3 regions of the Vibrio sp. 2033 genome follow, and region 2 is predicted to be linked to each of the others. Evidence: predicted binding sites of a transcription regulator. Region 2 holds the regulator's gene; each other region holds the start of a gene.
What was found. Region 2 encodes PurR, which represses purine synthesis genes. Its sites were predicted from a motif close to TNANGNAAACGTTTNCNTNA; they were not measured.

Region 1 (4,240 bases), on a different contig from region 2:
TAGCGAGCAAAAGCCCGATGTAGAACAGAGCTTAACCCCTGTTTATCCCACCACCGATGGTTTACGCCAAATCACATTGCGCAACCTTACCGAACAAGCTTTAGCCCTGCTTGATAAAACCGCAGTGCAGGAATTACTTCCAGCTGGGTTGTATGACCATCAAATCACTATGTCGCAAGCGCTGCACACCATTCATCGCCCACCACCAACCATTAATTTAGATGAGTTTGACGAAGGCAAACATCCTGCCCAAATCCGCTTGATCATGGAAGAATTGCTCGCACAAAACTTATCGATGCTGGCGGTGCGTAGCAAAGGTCAGAAGGATTCAGCGCTACCTCTCGGTCCTTGTCATAAACTAAAAACGCAGCTTTTAGCCCAACTGCCTTTCTCTCCTACAAACGCTCAAACCCGAGTAGTACAAGAGATTGAGGCCGATCTAGAAAAACCGCACCCAATGATGCGATTAGTGCAAGGCGATGTTGGTTCGGGGAAAACATTGGTTGCCGCTTTGGCCGCTGTTAGAGCCATTGAGCATGGCCATCAGGTGGCACTCATGGCGCCAACCGAACTATTGGCCGAGCAACACGCTATCAACTTCGCAAACTGGTTTGAAACAATGGGCATTCAAGTCGGTTGGTTAGCGGGCAAACTCAAAGGTAAGGCAAAGGAAGCCGAGCTGGCTCGTATTGCCAGTGGTGAAGCGCAAATGGTAGTGGGTACTCACGCGCTATTCCAAGAGCACGTTGAATTTCATCACCTTGCTTTGGTCATCATTGATGAACAGCACCGCTTCGGTGTCCATCAGCGATTAGAATTGCGTGAAAAAGGCGCAAAACAAGGCGCCTACCCACATCAGTTGATCATGACGGCGACGCCTATTCCTCGCACCTTAGCCATGACCGCTTACGCCGATCTAGAAACTTCCGTGATTGACGAGCTACCACCGGGTCGAACGCCGATTCAAACCGTTGCCATTCCAGATACAAAACGTGACGACATCGTCGAGCGTGTCCGAAATGCCTGCTTAAACGAAGGCAAGCAGGCATATTGGGTGTGTACCCTGATTGATGAGTCGGAAGTATTAGAAGCGCAAGCCGCGGCAGATACCGCAGAAGAGCTTCAACGTAAGCTACCGGACGTAAAAATTGGTCTAGTACACGGACGAATGAAGCCGGCAGAGAAACAAGCGGTGATGCAAGATTTCAAAGACAATAAACTGCATTTGCTGGTCGCAACGACAGTGATTGAAGTTGGTGTGGATGTGCCAAACTCTAGCTTGATGATCATAGAAAACCCTGAACGTCTTGGTTTGGCACAATTACACCAGTTAAGAGGTCGCGTGGGCCGAGGTTCCGTTGCTAGCCATTGTGTGCTGCTGTACCACTCTCCGCTGTCAAAAACCGCGCAAAAACGTCTCGGAGTACTACGTGAAAGTAACGATGGCTTCGTCATTGCGCAGAAAGACCTAGAAATTCGTGGCCCTGGAGAACTATTGGGTACAAAGCAGACAGGTCTTGCTGATTTCAAAATCGCAGACTTAGTTCGAGATCAACGCCTGATTCCCGAAGTTCAGCGTATTGCGCGTCATATTCATGACAATTACCCGACTAACGCAACAGCAATTATCGATCGCTGGTTGGGTGAGCGGGATATTTACTCCAAAGCGTAATGATTGAAAGCGAGCCAAATGGCTCGTTTTTTAATACGCCAAAAACAAAGCAAACGTTTGCTTTTTGAGTAAATCTCTCTATAATCGCGCACAAATTTTTAAGTGTGTTAGATCACACTCCACCAACCTGAGTTGACTCTGATTAACAGCAATCACAGGTAACGACGTCAACTCCACCCTGCTCTCCCATTCAGCGAGAACTAGGGAAATATTGCGACTAGCGAGACAAACAATGACAACTTCAAACCGATCTTCGGAACTGGTCTATCAACTCAACGATCGACCACCTTTGCCTCAAACCATTTTTGCCGCACTTCAGCACTTATTGGCGATGTTCGTCGCGGTTATCACTCCGTCACTGATCATCTGTCAGTCTTTGGGTGTACCTGCAGACCAAACGAACACCATCATCAGCATGTCTTTATTTGCGTCAGGCGTGTCTTCGTTTATTCAAATTCGCACCGTTGGCCCAATTGGCTCTGGTTTGCTCTCTGTTCAAGGCACCAGCTTTAACTTTTTAGGTCCTATTATTGGAGCAGGCCTATCGCTGAAAGCCGGTGGAGCAGACATCAGCACCATGATGGCTGCCATTTTTGGTACGATTTTAGTCGCATCATTTGCAGAAATTTTCCTATCTCGCGTATTGGAGCATGCCCGCCGAATCATCACTCCGCTCGTTTCAGGCATCGTCGTCACTCTTATCGGTCTCACACTGATTCAAGTCGGCTTAGTATCAATGGGCGGTGGCTACGCAGCATTAAATGAAGGAACCTTCGGCAGCTTAGACAAACTTGCTCTGGCTGGGACGGTACTTGGATTAATTGTGATTTTAAACCGCTCGAAAAACCCATACATCCGTGTGGCTTCAATCGTGATTGCGATGCTAGTGGGCTACATCATGGCGTATTTTATGGGGATGGTAGATACTTCTCAGCTAGGCGCAACTGAGATCGTAGCACTGCCCGTACCAATGCAATATGGCTTATCGTTTGACTGGTCTCTGTTCATTCCGCTGGTACTGATTTTCTTTATTACCGCACTAGAGGCCATCGGTGATATTACCGCAACATCTGAAGTGTCTGGTGAGCCAGTAAAAGGCCCAGTGTACATGAAACGCATTAAGGGCGGTGTGTTAGCAGACGGCTTAAACTCCGCAATCGCAGCCGTTTTCAACAGCTTCCCGAACTCAACGTTTAGCCAGAATAACGGCATCATCATGCTAACAGGAGTCGCGAGCCGCTACGTGGGTTACTTTATTTCTGGCATGTTAGTGATTCTTGGCTTGTTCCCAGGTGTCGCTAGCTTTGTTCAGCTGATTCCTGAGCCAGTACTTGGCGGCGCAACGATTGTCATGTTTGGTACGATTGCTGCCGCTGGTGTGCGTATTATCTCTCGTGTTGAGCTCGATCGCCGCGCAATTCTGATCATGGCCTTATCCTTCTCAATGGGACTTGGTATCGCACAAAAACCAGAGATCCTGCAATTTATGCCAGAATTTATTAAGAGTATTTTCTCAACTGGTGTTGCAGCAGGTGGCATCACAGCGATCATTTTAAATCTACTTCTGCCAGAGAAACTGGAAGACGAAGATGAACTTCCTCAGGAAGTGAAAGAGTCTTAAGATTATTGAGAATAAGAAAAGCCCAACCTAATTAGGTTGGGCTTTTTGTTTTAAAGGGTGCGGGCCATCGACTTACTTGGTAGGAAAGCTGATTTGAGCGATTAAACCGCCTTCACTGCGATTACGCATCACCACAGAGCCTGAATGTTGGCTGATTATACGCTTCACAATCGCCAACCCTAGCCCAGTGCCTTCACTACCGCGAGCGGTGTCACCACGCGTAAAGGGTTCAAATAACCTCGCGATTTGAGAATGCTCGATACCCGGTCCGTTGTCCTCTACTGAAATCCACACTAGCTGCTTATCTGCTGTCACACCAGTGCTGATTTTGACCCAGCCATTGCCATAACGTAGCGCATTCACAACTAAGTTACTGATCGCCCGCTTAATCGCAATCGCACTTCCTTTGGCTGGCGGCAAGTTAAGATTAAGATCTGTTTCAATTTCAACCTCATAACCACCTTCAGAACTGGCGACGTCACTGGCAATCGTACTGATATCAACCGCTTCAAACGATTCTTGGTTCACCGGTTTGAGGTAATCCATAAACTGACTGATGATCTCATTACATTCTTCCGTATCGCTAATGATCCCCTCCGCAAGATAGCTGTCCTCAGGAGACATCATTTCTGTCGCTAGGCGAATACGCGTCAGAGGTGTTCGTAAGTCATGGCTAATCCCTGCCATTAATAAGGCTCGGTCTTCTTCTAGCTCTTGAATACCTTTCGACATTTGATTAAAGGCTCGAGTTACAGAGCGAATCTCCGATGCGCCTTTCTCTGCTAAGGGGGGCGGGATCTCACCTCGACCGACGTCTTTCGCGGCTCTCTCTAAAGCCAAAAGTGGACGGTTTTGCAAACGAATAAACAACCAACCACCTGCAATGATCAGCAGCGCCATAATCAAGCTGTTACGAAACAGCGGGGCAAAATCTTCTTCTTGCAGCT
Region 2 (4,240 bases):
ACACCAATGGTTGAAGCAAACTAGTATTATCTTGAAGCCACAAAAAAGGAGAGCCGAAGCTCTCCTTTTTCTTTTTACGATTGAGTTATGTTCAAACTAGTCACCAGCAAACATATAGCCCTCGCCGTGTACCGTTACAAAAATCTGTGGGTTCTTAGGATCGAACTCCATTTTTGCGCGCATACGTCGAATAAGAACATCAATGGTGCGGTCATTCGGCGCATCCACTCGATGGCTGATCATGTTCAAAATACGCTCACGACTTAACACCTGGTTAGGGTAAGACGATAATGCCACCAAAAGTTCATACTCTGCTTTAGTTAGTTTTACTGGCTCACCGTTGCGGCTAAGTGCGCGACGTTGAATGTCGAATGTCCACTCCCCAAAGCGCACAATGTGCTCTTCACTGGTTTCATTCGCTTTCGAGCTGCCACTGCGCGCTGCTGAAATACGCCACAGCAAGTTTTTAACGCGAACTAACAGCTCTCTCAGTTCAAAAGGTTTTGTCACATAATCGTCAGCACCCATTTCTAGGCCTACGATTTTATCAATGCTATCCGTGCGTCCTGTTACTAATATGATACCAATATCCGATTGGCTACGTAACTCACGAGTAAGCATCAGGCCGTCTTCACCAGGCAGGTTAATATCCAGCATGATCAGGTCTACATCGCCCGCTTGCAAAACTTCACGCATTTCCGCGCCACTCTCTGCTTCGCTGACTTGGTAGCCCTCATTTTGGAAATATCCCGCAAGCTTACTACGAGTTACAACATCATCTTCTACGACTAATACGTGATAGCTCATTTACACCACTTTTCTGTCTTCTTATTATCCAAGACGTATTCTATTCATAACTAGTAACATTTCTAGTCATAGATACATTAAAACGCAAGATTTAGCGTTTTTATTGATTCAAAACAAGCTTACCCACTGCTATTAATAAACGGTCATTTTTGACCATAAAACATAACAATTATAGTTACTGCTATTCATTTTAATTGATTACACTTAGGGGATATCCCTAATTGACTTTGTGATGCATGACTTGAAGCATCATTCAGGAGCCCAAAATGCAAGAAGTGAAAGCTTTTAATGAAAAACGCGCTGAAATTTACTGGTGGTTTTCGAGCTTGTTCGCAAAAGAACTAACAGAGAAAGAATTGGAAGCCTATCACAGTGTTGAAATTCGCAGTTTTCTCGCAGGCTTAGGTGAAAATGAGTCGCTGAAACCAGCCGTTGATAGCCTAGTTGATGCGCTGAATCGGTTACAAGATCGTGAAGATGCACAACTAGAGCTTGCAGCTGACTTTTGTGAACTGTTTTTGAAGACAGAAAAATACGGCGCTCTTCCTTACGCATCCATGTACATTGGTGAATCAGGTTTACTGAATGACAAGCCAGCTGAGGAAATGGAAAAGTTGATGGCTGAATTTGGCGTTCAAGTAGACGAAAACCTAAAGGAACCTGCGGATCACTTAGCCGTTGAGCTCGACTTTCTCGGGAACATGATTATCCGCTCAAACGAGCTTGAACAAGAAAAACACATGGAAGAAGCCTTCGTTAAACAAAACGACTTTATCCAGCAACAATTGATGTCTTGGTTACCTCAGTTTTCAGACAAATGTAAACAATTCGACGAATTTGGATTTTACTCGAGTGTCGCGAAACTATTAGTTGCATTTTGTAAACTAGACAGCGCCTACCTTCTTGGTGAATAATTGCCGCCTATTTTTAGGGAGCCTGCCTATCGGGCTTCCTGTATGCCGAAAGTGACCAATTGTAAGTAACTTGGGTATAATATTCGTTTGCCTTAACTTAGCGCAAAGACGCTTGGTTATTTAGCAGTCAAAATGTGACTTCAAATACACAAATCTCGTGCTGAAAACATTGCTAGTCAGTCCACATAGGGCTAAAATGTGAGCGCAAACGATTAAATATGATTTATATGTAAACCGCTGAAATATAGCGGTTTTTGTGTTTTCTTAACAGGTTGATGGCAATTTCTCATCAGATAGAAAAAAGATAAAATTCATCGACCGATGCTGCTACGCACCCTTTTGTCGCACTTGGATCAACCGCTGCCGAGACACTTAGCGCCAATTTTATATTGCTAGGTGTGAAACCATTAGAGCATCAGGTACATCCAATACGACATATTTCAGTAGCTCGATACAGGACACCATTTATGGCCACGATAAAAGACGTTGCTCGCTTAGCCGGCGTTTCCACTACGACAGTTTCGCACGTTATCAATAAAACGCGTTTCGTTGCAGAAGCAACGCAAGAAAAAGTAATGAAAGCCGTTGACGAGCTGAATTACGCGCCAAGTGCCGTTGCACGCAGCCTAAAATGCAACTCAACTCGTACGATTGGCATGTTAGTAACTCAATCAACTAACCTATTTTTCTCAGAAGTGATTGATGGCGTTGAGAGCTACTGTTACCGCCAAGGCTATACTCTGATTTTATGTAACACAGGCGGGATTTACGAAAAACAACGCGATTACATTCGTATGCTGGCTGAAAAGCGCGTTGATGGCATCCTAGTGATGTGTTCTGACTTAACCGAAGAACTAAAAGAGATGCTTGACCGTCATGCGGACATTCCTAAAGTGGTCATGGATTGGGGCCCAGAGAGCTCGCAAGCAGACAAAATCATGGATAACTCAGAAGAAGGTGGCTACATTGCGACCAAACATCTGATTGACAATGGTCATACGGATATCGCTTGTCTAAGCGGTCATTTTGAAAAGCTTGCTTGCCAAGAGCGCATTGCAGGTTTCCGTCGCGCAATGAGCGAAGCGAACCTAGCTGTAAATGAAGACTGGATCCTTGAAGGTAACTTTGAATGTGATACGGCCGTATTAGTTGCAGATAAAATTACCGCAATGGACAAGCGCCCGACGGCGGTATTCTGTTTTAACGACACAATGGCTCTCGGCCTAATGAGCCGCTTGCAACAAAACGGGATCAAAATTCCTGAAGATATTTCAGTGATCGGCTACGACAACATCGAGCTTGCAGAATACTTCTCTCCACCGCTAACGACTATCCACCAACCTAAACGTCGTGTTGGTAAAAATGCATTCGAAATTCTACTTGAGCGTATCAAAGATAAAGAACACGAAAAACGAATTTTCGAAATGCAACCTGAGCTTGTAATTCGAAATACTGTGAAAAAAATGAACTAAATTTCACTGTATTTAACACGGTTAAATAAGCGCTCTACAGGGGCGCTTATTTTTTTGGAAAAATTAAGCATTCTCTAATACTTCACACCACTCTAATAACAATTGACTAACGTTAACTCCCTGTTTTATATAAATGTAATATATATTAAGAACTCCTTTTCAAAGGCCAATTTGCACCTTTCCATATGCAAAATAGAGCATTCAATCTATCATTTTTATTGAACCGAAATCACACTTTTAACGCTAAACCGTGATGTTAATTCAATATAAGAAGTATGCTCATTGTGTCACGCACAGGGCAAACCATTCGAAAGAGTGGGACGCAAAGCCTCCGGCCTGAACCATATTACGATATGGAAGGTAGCGGGGTTACCGATGGCAAGTGTGTAAGCAATGACTTTACTCTGTAATGACATTGTTTTTACGCATGTTTGCTACTCTCTCGGACCTGACTTTTGGTGGCGTAATATTAATTACACCGAGATAACAAAACATGGATAAACCGATACTCAAAGACTCTATGAAGCTATTTGAGGCACTTGGTAATATCAAGTCGCGCTCAATGTTTGGTGGCTTCGGACTATTCGCTGATGAAACAATGTTTGCACTAGTGGTAAACAATCAGCTTCATATCAGAGCAGACCAAAAAACTTCATCTGACTTCGAGAAACAAGGGCTAAAGCCTTACGTTTATAAAAAACGTGGCTTTCCAGTCGTTACAAAGTACTACGCTATTTCCAGCGATTTATGGGAATCAAGCGAACGCTTAATCGAAGTAGCGAATCAATCATTGAAAAAGGCAAAGCTTGAGAAAGAACAGCAAGCAAGTACAAAGCCTAACCGTTTGAAAGATTTGCCTAACTTACGACTGGCTACCGAGCGCATGCTAAAAAAAGCCGGCATCGAATCCGTAGAGAAGCTTGAAGAGGAAGGTGCGCTTAACGCCTATAAAGCGATAAGAGATACGCACTCTGCAACCGTCAACATTGAGTTGCTATGGGCACTAGAAGGTGCTATCAACGGCACTCATTGGAGTGTGGTACCTCA
Region 3 (4,240 bases), on a different contig from region 2:
TCCAAAATGTGGTGGTGAGCTGACTCTCAAGCACGGAAAACATGGCCCATTTCTCGGCTGTAACCATTACCCAAGCTGTGATTACATTAAACCGCTACACAGCAATGATGGTCACATCGTGAAAGAGTTGGGTGTGCCTTGTCCAGATTGTGGTAACGAGTTGGTATTACGCCAAGGGCGTTATGGGATGTTTGTTGGTTGCAGTAACTATCCGGCGTGCCATCATATTGAGTCGATTAATCAACCAGAGCCAGAAAAACAGTCGCAAGAGCACCAAGCGTGTCCTGAATGCGGTAAAGGTCATTTAGTTGAACGTAAGACGCGTTTTGGTAAAACCTTCTACGCATGTGACAACTACCCTAAATGCAAATTTGCTGTGAACCTTGCTCCGGTCAAGGGGCGATGCGAAGAGTGTGGTTTTACTCTGTTGGTGGAGAAGAAACTTGCCAGTGGTGTGAAATTGCAATGTGCCAACCGTAAGTGCCAGCACACCCAGCAAGGGTAAATACATCAAAGGAATTAAAAAGGGTCGCATCGTGCGACCCTTTTTTTATTTTTTTGCTGCCAAACGTTAGTGTTGAGGCTGTTTAGCGAACGCTTGCACGGCTGGGAAAGCTATTGGGTCTAAGATGTCTGCCAGAGCGCACAACCTACGGTGCAATTCTCCTGGGTAGTCGCCACACACGTTGATGTGTCCCATCTTGCGACCTGCACGTTTCTCTTTGCCATACCAATGAAGGTGGCAACCATCCATTGATAACAATGCTTCTGGTAGTGTGTCTTCACCAAGAATATTGATCATTGAGGTTTCACGAACCAATTTCGTACTACCTAATGGCAAGCCGCACACTGCGCGCAGATGGTTTTCAAACTGACACGTTTCTGCACCTTGCTGTGTCCAGTGACCAGAGTTGTGCACGCGTGGAGCAATCTCATTCACTAAAAGTGCCCCATCGACATCAAAGAACTCAAGCGCTAATACGCCAACGTAATCTAGGCTATCTGCGACTGCCGTGAACATTTGCTTTGCTTGTTCCTGTAACCCTGGCGCATCAATCGCAGTAGAAAGGCTCAATACACCGTTGGTGTGGACGTTCTCTGCCAGAGGATACACTTCCACACTGCCATCTTTGCTTCGAGCACCAACCAGTGATACTTCGCGGTTAAAAGGAACAAACTCTTCAGCAACAATCGCTTGAGTTGGTGTTGCCGCGATGCACTCTGCCATCTCAGTCCAAATGTCGTCGACTTGAGAAGCTTCTTTTAAGCGCCATTGGCCTTTACCATCGTAACCACCTAATGCACTTTTCAGAACCATTGGCATACCAACGTGTTCAATTGCGCGCTCAAAGTCTTCACGAGTTTCAATGACGTAGTATTTCGCGTTGCGCACGCCAGCATCATCAAGCAGTGCTTTTTCAATACGGCGATCACCACCTGCTTTGATGGCTTGCGTACTTGGTAGGAACTTGCCGCTCGCTTCGCAAACCTTGAGCACGTCATGTGGAATATGCTCGAACTCGGCAGTAATCACGTCAACTTGCGTAATCGCATTTTCCAAGCCATGGCCAAGTACCTGTTGAGTTAAAGGGTGAACGACATCACCGCTGCTGACATCGTAAGCTGAAATTTGAATATTCAGTGGCGCACCAGCCAGAGACATCATACGAGCCAACTGACCCGCACCAAGAACCAGTACATGCATCTGATTAATCCTCTGCAGGGTTTGGATTTGCGAGAACTGTTTCCGTTTGCTCATTACGGAATGCTTCTACCTTCGCCATGATGTTTTCATCATGAGTGCCTAGGATTTGCGCAGCTAGGATACCGGCGTTTGCTGCGCCCGCTTCGCCAATCGCCAATGTACCAACCGCAATTCCCTTTGGCATCTGTACAATAGAAAGCAGTGAATCCATACCTTTCAGTGCACGAGACTGAACGGGAACCCCAAGCACTGGCAAACTAGTAAACGCCGCCGCCATACCTGGTAGGTGGGCTGCACCACCTGCGCCTGCGATGATAACTTTGATGCCGCGTTCTTTTGCGCCACTAGCGTAGTCAGCCAGTAATTGAGGAGTTCGGTGTGCTGACACGACTTTTGTTTCGTAAGGCACGCCAAATTGGTCTAGCATGTCCGCTGCTAGTTTCATGGTTGGCCAATCGGATTTAGAACCCATGATGATACCGACTTTCATCTCAAACTCCTTTAAGCTGCAAAAATTAGGTGAGCTATAAATTTGTGCGCATTATACGGGGATTTTTATCTCAAGCAAACGTTTGCGTCTTGTTGTTGGCGCTATTGATACATTTTATAAAAAAATTGCTTTAGTGTCTGAGAATGAATATTTGTACACTTAGTGAAAACAACACAGTCAAACAAATAGGAAGTAATCGGTGGATAACTTTGAACAAGTGCTCAACGCACTCAAGCAAGGCGAAGTGATTGCCTATCCAACAGAAGGGGTTTTTGGTGTCGGATGTGATCCAGATAACCCAGAAGCAATTCAAAAGCTATTAGAGCTCAAGCAGCGTCCGGTAGAAAAAGGGCTGATTCTCATCGCGGCAAGTTATGATCAGCTCTTGCCTTATATTGATGAATCTCAGTTGACTGAAGAACAATTACAGACTGTTCATGCCACTTGGCCAGGCCCATACACTTGGATCATGCCAGCGAGCGATAAAGTATCCAACTGGGTTTCAGGGCAGTTTGATTCAATTGCGGTTCGTGTGACTGATCATCCTTTGGTGCAAAAAATGTGTAATGCATTCGGAAAGCCGTTAACCTCTACCAGCGCGAATCTTTCCGGCTTACCACCGTGTATGACCACGGAAGAAGTCGAAGAGCAGTTGGGTGATAAGCTGGTCGCCATTCTTCGTGGCGAGACCAGCGGTCGTGATAAACCCAGCGAGATTCGTGACGCCAAAACTTCACAAATATTAAGACAGGGTTAACCCTGCTAGCCAGCCATCATTAGGTTTCACGTAATAGGTAATAACGTATGTCAGCGATCGATAAGCACGCCGTAAAGCAGTTCTTGATGTCACTTCAGGACTCCATTTGTCAGCAGTTAGAACAAGAAGATGGAAAGGCCGTCTTTGTCGAGGATGCATGGCATCGTGAACCGGGCGAACGTCTTGGTGGCGGTGGGCGCTCACGTGTTATGCGTGATGGCCTTGTTTTCGAGCAGGGAGGCGTGAACTTCTCGCATGTGGAAGGGAAAGAAATGCCAGCATCTGCGACAGCGCATCGTCCAGAGCTAGCGGGTCGTCGTTTTGAAGCGATGGGTGTTTCTTTGGTTATTCACCCTAAAAACCCTTATGTACCGACTTCACACGCCAATGTTCGCTTCTTTATTGCAGAAAAAGATGGCGAAGACCCAATTTGGTGGTTTGGTGGTGGTTTTGACCTAACGCCGTTCTATCCATTTGAAGAAGATTGCCAATCATGGCACGATACTGCAAAACTGCTTTGTGCACCATTTGGTGACGATGTTTACCAAGAGCATAAGGCATGGTGTGACAAATATTTCTTCCTACCACATCGTAATGAAACTCGCGGTGTTGGCGGTTTGTTCTTTGATGATCTAAACCAGTGGGAATTTGATAAGTGTTTTGCTTACATCAAAGCAGTCGGTGAAGGCTATTGCCAGGCTTACTTGCCGATCGTTTCTCGTCGTAAAGAGATCGAGTATGGTGAGCGTGAGCGTGAATTCCAACTATATCGTCGCGGCCGTTACGTAGAGTTCAACTTAGTGTATGACCGTGGTACCTTATTTGGTTTACAAAGTGGTGGGCGTACTGAGTCGATTCTGATGTCAATGCCGCCGCTCGCTCGCTGGGAGTACTGCTACGAGCCAGAAGCGGGATCGCCAGAAGCTGAACTTTACGAGCGATACCTAACGCCACGAGAGTGGTAAGCACGGAATCTCCTTTTCTATATAGATAGATAGTGATAGGGTCATCTGTAATCAGGTGGCCCTGTTTTCTCTATATCTAAGTAAGGAACAAAGGTAAGGAAATGACCCAGCAAATCGATCGCTATGCCGTGTTTGGTAATCCTATCGGACACAGTAAGTCGCCATTCATTCACACCTTGTTTGCTCGTCAAACTAATCAATCTTTGGTGTATACCGCAGAAAGTGCACCTGTTGATGGTTTTATTGACGCGGCGAAGGTGTTTTTTGCTGAAGGTGGCAAGGGGTGCAACATCACTATGCCATTTAAAGAAGATGCTTATCAA

Region 1: R7P74_RS12815 (uracil-xanthine permease family protein) is a predicted target of PurR. The motif match lies at 1,718-1,737, and genes of this name have one in related genera.
Region 3: purE (5-(carboxyamino)imidazole ribonucleotide mutase) is a predicted target of PurR. The motif match lies at 2,266-2,285, and genes of this name have one in related genera.

Annotation. Positions count from the first base shown of each region.
Region 1 is NZ_JAWOVC010000008.1:105,936-110,175, reverse strand. It holds gene recG (ATP-dependent DNA helicase RecG) at 1-1,672, shown strand, start outside; gene R7P74_RS12815 (uracil-xanthine permease family protein) at 1,905-3,293, shown strand; gene envZ (two-component system sensor histidine kinase EnvZ) at 3,366-4,240, opposite strand, start outside.
Region 2 is NZ_JAWOVC010000001.1:651,272-655,511, forward strand. It holds gene elyC (envelope biogenesis factor ElyC) at 1-24, shown strand, start outside; gene torR (two-component system response regulator TorR) at 97-807, opposite strand; gene torD (molecular chaperone TorD) at 1,074-1,721, shown strand; gene purR (HTH-type transcriptional repressor PurR) at 2,189-3,193, shown strand; cyclic di-GMP riboswitch class I at 3,481-3,570, shown strand; gene R7P74_RS02935 (TfoX/Sxy family DNA transformation protein) at 3,687-4,240, shown strand, end outside.
Region 3 is NZ_JAWOVC010000021.1:1,834-6,073, reverse strand. It holds gene R7P74_RS20605 (DNA topoisomerase family protein) at 1-505, shown strand, start outside; gene R7P74_RS20600 (5-(carboxyamino)imidazole ribonucleotide synthase) at 572-1,705, opposite strand; gene purE (5-(carboxyamino)imidazole ribonucleotide mutase) at 1,710-2,195, opposite strand; gene R7P74_RS20590 (L-threonylcarbamoyladenylate synthase) at 2,395-2,952, shown strand; gene hemF (oxygen-dependent coproporphyrinogen oxidase) at 3,000-3,917, shown strand; gene aroE (shikimate dehydrogenase) at 4,019-4,240, shown strand, end outside.